Labrys monachus: one gene and its partner. The protein of the gene in region 2 interacts with the protein of the main gene of each other region in a pairwise test. Links are inferred from orthologs where the notes say so. Each region holds a gene or a part of one and is shown on either strand. Other genes may lie near its edges.

The links. Proteins that work in one complex are often made in the same cells at the same time.
Region 1: the proteins of J3R73_RS29830 (region 2) and ccmE interact in binary tests that used the Escherichia coli proteins (3 or more experiments, as listed by UniProt). The link is inferred for Labrys monachus from one-to-one orthologs.

What each region holds. Positions count from the first base shown.
Region 1 is NZ_JAUSVK010000001.1:4,731,310-4,735,313, reverse strand. The notes cover bases 526-3,503. They hold ccmE (cytochrome c maturation protein CcmE), read left to right. Parts: upstream 526-1,775; coding sequence 1,776-2,231; downstream 2,232-3,503. Other genes in these bases: J3R73_RS21615 (heme lyase CcmF/NrfE family subunit), read left to right, coding at 2,228-3,503; ccmI (c-type cytochrome biogenesis protein CcmI), read left to right, coding at 664-1,779; J3R73_RS21630 (RT0821/Lpp0805 family surface protein), read left to right, coding at 526-528. In the rest of the region: J3R73_RS21635 (ATP-binding protein), read left to right, coding at 1-37; more of J3R73_RS21630, read left to right, coding at 154-525; more of J3R73_RS21615, read left to right, coding at 3,504-4,004. UniProt on the Escherichia coli protein: Heme chaperone required for the biogenesis of c-type cytochromes. Transiently binds heme delivered by CcmC and transfers the heme to apo-cytochromes in a process facilitated by CcmF and CcmH.
Region 2 is NZ_JAUSVK010000001.1:6,548,571-6,552,385, reverse strand. The notes cover bases 760-3,548. They hold J3R73_RS29830 (heme ABC transporter permease), read right to left. Parts: upstream 2,638-3,548; coding sequence 1,882-2,637; downstream 760-1,881. Other genes in these bases: ccmA (heme ABC exporter ATP-binding protein CcmA), read right to left, coding at 3,453-3,548; ccmB (heme exporter protein CcmB), read right to left, coding at 2,788-3,447; ccmD (heme exporter protein CcmD), read right to left, coding at 1,683-1,880; J3R73_RS29840 (DsbE family thiol:disulfide interchange protein), read right to left, coding at 1,096-1,686; J3R73_RS29845 (RNA pyrophosphohydrolase), read right to left, coding at 760-1,077. Outside these bases: J3R73_RS29850 (RNA pyrophosphohydrolase), read right to left, coding at 65-571; more of J3R73_RS29845, read right to left, coding at 568-759; more of ccmA, read right to left, coding at 3,549-3,815. UniProt on the Escherichia coli protein: Required for the export of heme to the periplasm for the biogenesis of c-type cytochromes.

The DNA.
Region 1 (4,004 bases), 1.8 Mb from region 2 along the record:
GGCGCTGCAGGGCGCCGTCGCCCTCGCGCAGGCGTGACGAGGTTGGCGCAGCGGCGATTTGCGTGTAAGGCTCGCGCCGATATTGTTCTCCCATCCAGGGAAGCTTAGGACATCCCCGTCCAGGAGCGCGAGGATCACATGACGAAATCGGGCATGCCTTTGATTGGTCTTGTTCTGCTTGCATTGCCGCTCGCCGGCTGCCAGACGAGCAGCGGTGCCGTCACCCCGGCATTGGCGACGGGACCGGTGCTCAGCGACAGCCCGATCCTCGCCGGTCTCGACCATTCCGACCGCGTGCGCGCCGAACAGGCGCGTCTCAGCGCCCTCGACGGCAAGGCCGGCCAGAGCGTCAACTGGACGAGCGACGAAAGCGCCCAGCGCCACGGCGCCGTGGTGGCGGGGCCGCTTTCGAACCAGAACGGCATGCCGTGCCGCCCCTATACCCAGACGGTCTATGTCGAAGGCGTGCCGAGCGTGGCGCGGGCCACGGCGTGCCGGCAGGCGGACGGCAGCTGGCGAAATTCCTGATCCCTCGTCGGGGCTGCCTGGCCGTCGGTCCGCCGCGGTCCACCGGGTGTGAATAGATACCGCCTCCGGCGGGTTTATGCGTCATGGTCCATCGCTGACGGGCGCCTGACGGCCTGCCGGCGCGAGAGAAGCTGAATGTTCTTGTGGTTCGCTCTGGCCGGCATGACCGGCATCGCCGCCCTGGCCCTGCTGTGGCCGCTCGCGCGGCGCGACGGCGGCGTGAGCGCGCAGGCCTCCGACATCGCCATCTACACGGACCAGCTCGCCGAGATCGAGCGGGACCAGGCGCGCGGGATCATCGCCCCGACGGAAGCGCAGGCCGCCCGCGTCGAGGTGTCGCGCCGGCTGATCGAGGCGGACGCCGCAGCGAAGAGCGCTCCCGCGGCCGGCGCCTTCTCGGCCCGGCGCCATCGTCTCGCCTCGCTCGTCATCCTGGTCGCCGTCCCCCTCGGCGGCCTCGGTTTCTATCTCCATCTCGGGTCGCCGGCTCTGCCGGACCAGCCTTTGACCGCCCGGCTCGCCGAACCCGTGGAAAACGCCTCGCTGGACGAGCTCGTCGCCCGCGTCGAGGCGATGCTGGCCGCGAACCCGCAGGATGGCCGCGGCTGGGAGGTGCTGGCGCCGATCTACCTGAAGGAGGGCCGGCTGCAGGACGCCCGCCAGGCCTATGCCAACGCCCTGCGGCTGCTCGGCTCCACCGCCAGGCGCGAATCCGATTTCGGCGAGGCGCTGGTGGCCGAAGCCGGCGGCATGGTCACGGACGAGGCCAAGGCGGCCTTCCAGCGGGCCCAGCGGCTCGATCCCGGCGACGACCGCGCCGGCTATTATCTCGGCCGGGCGAGGGAGCAGGACGGCGACAGGGCCGGTGCGGTCGCGGCCTGGCAGGCTTTGCTCGACGCCACGCCGCCTCCCGGCCCTGCGGCCGCCGCATTTCTGCGCAAGGAGATCGCCCGGATCGGCGGCGAGCCGCAGGCCGGGACCGGACCGTCGCCGGGCGACGTGGCGGCGGCCGAGACGATGACGCCCGCCGACCGCGCCAAAATGATCCAGGGCATGGTGTCCGGTCTCGCCTCGCGGCTGCGGTCGCAAGGTGGTACAGCCGAGGAATGGATGAGGTTGATCAAGGCCTACAACGTGCTGGGACAAAGTGATCAGGCGCGGACGGCGCTCGCGGATGCCCGCAAGGCTCTCGCCGCCTCGCCCGACGCGCTGAAGGCGCTCGACGATCTGCAGGGGGCTCTCGGGCTGTGACGCGCAAGGGCAGGCGGATGGCGATGATCGGCGCGGCGGGCGTGGTGCTCGCGGCGGCCGTGACGCTCGTGCTGGTGAGCCTGGGCAATTCCATGTCCTATTTCGCCGCGCCGAGCGACATCGTCGGCAAGGCGGTCGACCCGGCGCAGCGCTGGCGCCTCGGCGGCCTCGTCGAAAAGGGCTCGCTGGTGCATGAGGGCGCCTCCACCATCACCTTCAGCGTGACGGACACCAACAAATCGATCAAGGTGACCTATTCCGGCATCGTGCCGGACCTTTTCCGCGAGGGACAGGGCGTCGTCGCCGAAGGCGTCGTCGACGGGGCGGGGGTGTTCCGCGCCGATGTCCTCCTCGCCAAGCACGACGAGAAATACATGCCCAAGGAGGTGGCCGATGCGCTCAAGGCGCAGGGCCACTGGGACGAGGGCGGGGCCTATGGGAAGAAGCCATGATCGCCGAGGCCGGACATTACGCTCTCATCCTGGCGCTGACGCTCGCGCTCCTGCAGTCGGTGCTGCCGATCTGGGGGGCGCGGACCGGCGACCTCGGCCTGATGCGCGTCGGCACCTCGGCGGCGCTGTTCCAGCTCCTCTTCATCGGCCTGTCCTTCGCCGCGCTCGTATATGCGCACGTCACCTCGGATTTCTCGCTCGTCAACGTCGTCGAGAATTCCCATTCGGCCAAGCCGATGCTCTACAAGGTGACGGGCGTCTGGGGCAACCATGAAGGCTCGATGCTGCTGTGGGTGACGATCCTCGCCGTCTTCGGCGCGCTCGTCGCCGCCTTCGGACGCAACCTGCCGCCCTCGATGAAGGCGACGGTGCTGGCGGTGCAGGCCTGGATCAGCGTCGCCTTCCTGCTGTTCATCCTCCTCACCTCTAATCCCTTCGCCCGCCTCGATCCGGCGCCGATGCAGGGCGACGACCTCAACCCGGTGCTGCAGGACATCGGCCTCGCCATCCATCCGCCGCTGCTCTATCTGGGCTATGTCGGCTTCTCCATCGCCTTCGCCTTCGCCGCCGCCGCTTTGATCGAGGGCCGCATCGATGCCGCCTGGGCGCGCTGGGTGCGGCCCTGGATCCTGATCGCCTGGCTCTTCCTGACGCTCGGCATCGCGATGGGATCCTATTGGGCCTATTACGAGCTCGGCTGGGGCGGCTGGTGGTTCTGGGATCCGGTCGAGAACGCCTCGCTGATGCCCTGGCTCGCCGGCACCGCGCTGCTCCATTCCGCGCTGGTGATGGAGAAGCGCAACGCGCTGAAGGTGTGGACCATCCTCCTCGCCATCCTCACCTTCTCGCTGTCGCTGCTCGGCACCTTCCTGGTGCGCTCGGGCGTGCTGACCTCCGTGCACGCCTTCGCCACCGATCCCAGGCGCGGCGTCTTCATCCTCGCCATCCTCGTCCTGTTCATCGGCGGCGGCCTGTCGCTCTTCGCCTGGCGCGCGTCGACCCTGAAGCAGGGCGGCATCTTCGCCCCCGTCTCGCGCGAGGGCGCCCTCATCCTCAACAATCTCCTGCTGACGGTGAGCTGCTCGGCGGTGTTCTTCGGCACCCTCTATCCCCTCGCGCTGGAGGCGCTGACGGGCGGCAAGATTTCGGTGGGGCCCCCCTTCTTCGACCTCACCTTCGGCCCGCTGATGGCGGCGATGCTGGTGGTGATGCCGTTCGGTCCGTTCCTGGCCTGGAAACGCGGCGACCTGCAGGGCGTCGCGCAGCGTCTCGGCGTCGCGGTCGGCCTCGCCATCCTGATGGGGCTGCTGACCCTGTGGCTCGAGCGCGGCGGGCCGGCCCTCGCCCCGGTCGGCGCCGGCCTGGCCGCCTTCATCATGATCGGCGCGGTGGTCGAGCTCGCCGAGCGCGTCAAGCTGTTCCGCGAGCCGGCGGCCTCCAGCCTGCGCCGGGCGGCCGGCCTGCCGCGTTCGGCCTTCGGCACCGCCGTGGCGCATTTCGGCGTCGGCGTGACGCTGCTCGGCATCGTCGCCGCCACCGCCTGGCAATCCGAGAAGATCGTGGCGATGAAGCCGGGCGACACCGTGCCCTTCGGCCGCTACGAGGCCACCTATGTCGGTGCCAGCCCGCGGCAGGGCTCGAACTTCAGCGCCACCGTCTCGACCTTCGTGATCCGGCGCGGCGGCGTCGCCGTGGCGCAGATGGAGGCCTCCAAGCGCTTCTATCCGGCGCGCCAGACGCCGCAGACCGAAACCGGCATCAAGACCCTGTGGT
Region 2 (3,815 bases):
CGAGCTCTTTCACCCTCGGCAATACGCGCACCGGGGCCGCCGGAGAGGGAGACCCCGACGGCTGCTATGATGCCGTCCCGAACGCCGCGAAGGCCAGCGCCACACGCTCATACACCGCCCGCTTGTGCGGGGTGACCAGGCCGGGCAGCCGCGCGAGCCTCTCCCAGCGCCAGCCGAAGAACTCCTGCGGCTCGCCCGTCGGCAGGTTGACCACGTCGATCTCGCCGTCGTCGCCCTCGAAGCGGAAGGCGACCCAGCGCTGCTTCTGGCCACGGAAGGGCGACAATTTGTGCCGCGGGCCGTCATAGGGCGGGAAGTCGTAGTCCCACCAGTCCGGCGTCACCGCGAGCAGGGCCGCCGAGCGCACATTGGTTTCTTCCCACAATTCGCGCCGCGCCGCGGCGACGATGTCCTCGCCCTCGTCGATGCCGCCCTGCGGGCATTGCCATTCGAAGCCGGGGACGATCAGCTCGGGGCCCGAGGTCTTCGCCCGGCCGACCAGGACGAGGCCCTGGCTGCTGAACAGGGCGATGCCGACATTCGGCCGGTAGGGGAGCGCCTGGCCCGTCATCGGACGAGGAAGCGGAAGGCGTCGACGACGTTGCGGTAGACGCCGGCCTTGAAGGGGATGACGAGGTCCGGCAGCGCCTCCAGCGGCTGCCAGCGCCATTGGTCGAATTCGGCCTTGAACCGGCCCTCGCCCGGATGGTCGACGTCGATCTCGCTCTCCTGCCCGGTGAAGCGGAAGGCGAACCATTTCTGGATCTGGCCGCGGTAATGCTGCGTCCAGCCGCTGCCGACCATCTCTTCCGGCAGGTCGTAGGCATACCATTCCGGCGCTTCGGCGAGGAACTCGATCGAGCGCACACTGGTCTCCTCATAGAGTTCGCGGATCGCCGCGTCGCGCGGATCCTCGCCCTCGTCGATGCCGCCCTGCGGCATCTGCCACTCGAAGCTGCCGCTGCGCTCGGCCTGGCCGGGTTTCGGCTTGCGCCGCCCGAGCAGGACCTCGCCGGCCGCGTTGAACAGCGCCGCGCCCGCGCAGGGCCGGTAGGGAAGCTTGCTCCGGTCGTTCATGTCTGCCTCGCGTCCTGCCTATTTCTTTGCCGCCGCCTCGATGGCGGGCAGCAGGCGGCCGGCCACGACGTCGTCGCTCAGCGGGCCGACGATCTTGTCGAGGATGACGCCGTCCTTGCCGACCAGGAAGGTCTCCGGCACGCCGTAGACGCCCCAGTCGATGGCCGAGCGGCCATTGGCGTCGACCCCGACGGCGTCGTAGGGATCGCCGAAGGTGCCGAGGAAGCGGCGGGCATTGTCCGGCAGGTCCTTGTAGTTGATGGCGGCGATGCGAACCTTCTTCTGCGCGGCGAGCCGCATCAGCACGGGATGCTCGTCCTGGCAGGGGCCGCACCAGGAGGCGAAGACGTTCACCACCGTCACGCCGCCGGCCTCGAGATCCGCCGTGCCGAGGCCCGGCACCGGCCTGCCGTCGCGCTGCAGGCCGTCGAGCGGCGGCAGCTTCATGTCGGGGACGGTCTTGCCGATCAGCGCCGAGGGCAGCGTGCTCGGGTCGCCCGCGCCGAGCTGGCGCCAGAACAGCAGCGCCAGGGCGGCGAACACCGCGATGGGCAGGAAGGCGAGCCAGCGCCGCCGCGGCCGGACCGGCAGGGCCTGGGTCTCGCTCATCGCGGAGCGCCCTCCGTCCGCGACCGCGAGCGCCGCCTGAGGCCGCGCGCCTCGAGCTCGGCGAGCGTCTTCAGCTGGCTGCGGTAGTCGACCAGGATCCAGGCGGCGAGCGCGGCGATCACCGCGATCGCCAGCCCATAGGCCCATGTGATGAAGGCCCAATGCGGCCCGAGGTCCATGCCGAGGACGACCATGTCAGGCCTCCGCCGGCATCGCGGGCGCCATCGTGGTCGCCACGCCGGCTGCCGCCATCAGGCGCATGGTGCGGATGCGCCGGCGCAGGATCTCGGCCCGCATCGCCATCAGATGCAGGGTGAAGAACAGGCCGGTGAAGGCGAGCGCCATCACCAGGAGCGGCCAGAGCATGGAGGCATCGATGGTCGATCCGCCCATGCGGAACACCGATTCGCCCTGGTGCAGCGTGTACCACCATTCGACCGAGAACTTGATGATGGGGATGTTGACCGCCCCGACCAGCACGAGGACGGCGCAGATCTTGGCGGCGCGGCCGGGGTCCTCGACGCTGTGCCAGAGCGCCAGCAGCGCGAGATACATCAGGAACAGCACGAGGACCGAGGTGAGCCTCGCATCCCAGACCCACCACGTCCCCCACATCGGCTGGCCCCACAGCGAGCCGGTGACGAGGCAGAGCAGAGTGAAGGTCGCGCCGATCGGCGCCGCCGCCTTCATCGCCACCTCGGCGAGCGGATGGCGCCAGACCAGCACCCCGATCGCCGATGCCGACATCACCATCCAGCCGGCCATGCCGAGCCAGGCGAAGGGCACGTGGATGAACATGATCTTCACCGTGGCGCCCTGCTGGTAGTCGTCGGGCGCGATCACGCTGCCATAGATGCCGATCGCGAACAGCACGAGCGTGACGCCGGCCAGCCACGGCAGGATGCGGCCGGCGAGACCCATGAAGACGGTGGGATTGGCGATCTTCCACATGGAGATGTTCTAGACGGGACGAAGCGGCGAAACAATGACGGCGGGAACACAAATACGCGGGATCGCGCAAGATGAAGCATGCCGGCCGGGAGACCGGCCCGCCGGTGGGCGGACCACCCGACCCGCCTGTTATAAAAAACGGCCGGCCCCCTATTCCAGCCCGAACCGGAGCGCCCAGGCCGAGGCGACCGTGCCGAGCACGATCGAGAACAGCGTCATGGCGCAGAGCAGCAGGAAGGGCGGCAGGAACGGCATCGGCCCGGCGATGGCGGCATTGGCGGCGGCGACGCCGAAGATCAGCACGGGGATGGCGAGCGGCAGGATCAGGATCGACAGCAGCAGGCCGCCGCGGCGCAGCGCCACCGTCAGCGCCGCGCCGATGGTGCCGAGGAAGGTGAGCGCGGGCGTGCCGACCAGCAAGGTGAGCGTGACCGCGCCGATGCCGCTCGCGGGCAGGTTGACGAAGAGGCCGAGCAGGGGCGCGGCGACCACCAGCGGCAGGCCGGTCGCGATCCAGTGCGCCAGCGCCTTGACGGCGACCGCCAGTTCCAGCGGCACCGGGCCGAGATGGATGAGGTCGAGCGAGCCGTCGTCGAGATCGGCCTGGAACAGGCGGTCGAGGCCGAGCAGGGTGGCGAGGAGCGCGCCGAGCCAGAGGATGGCCGGGCCGATGCGCGCCAGCAGGTTGAGGTCCGGTCCGACGCCGAAGGGCACGACCGTCACCACCGCCAGGAAGAAGACGACGCCGACCGGCGCGCCGCCGCCGGCCCGCACCGCCAGGCGCAGCTCCCGCACGAGCAGGGCGGACAGCGCCCTCATGCGGCACCGATGGTCAGCACCAGCGCGGGTGCCAGGCCGAGATCGCCATGGGTCGCGGCGAGGATGATGCCGCCGCCGGCGAGATGCTCGCGCATGCGTTCCGACAGGCGGGCCTGCGTCGCCACGTCGAGCGCCGAGGTCGGCTCGTCGAGCAGCCAGACCGGCCGGTACGAGACGAAGAGGCGGCAGAGCGCGAGCCGCCGCTTCTGGCCCGCCGACAGATAGGCGGCGGGCAGGTCGGCCAGGGGCTCGATGGCGAAGAGGTCGAGCGCGTCCTCCGGCGCGAGCGCGGCCCCGCCATAATAGTCGCGCCAGAAGGCGAGGTTCTCCCGCACCGTCAGCGCCGGCTTGAGGGCGTC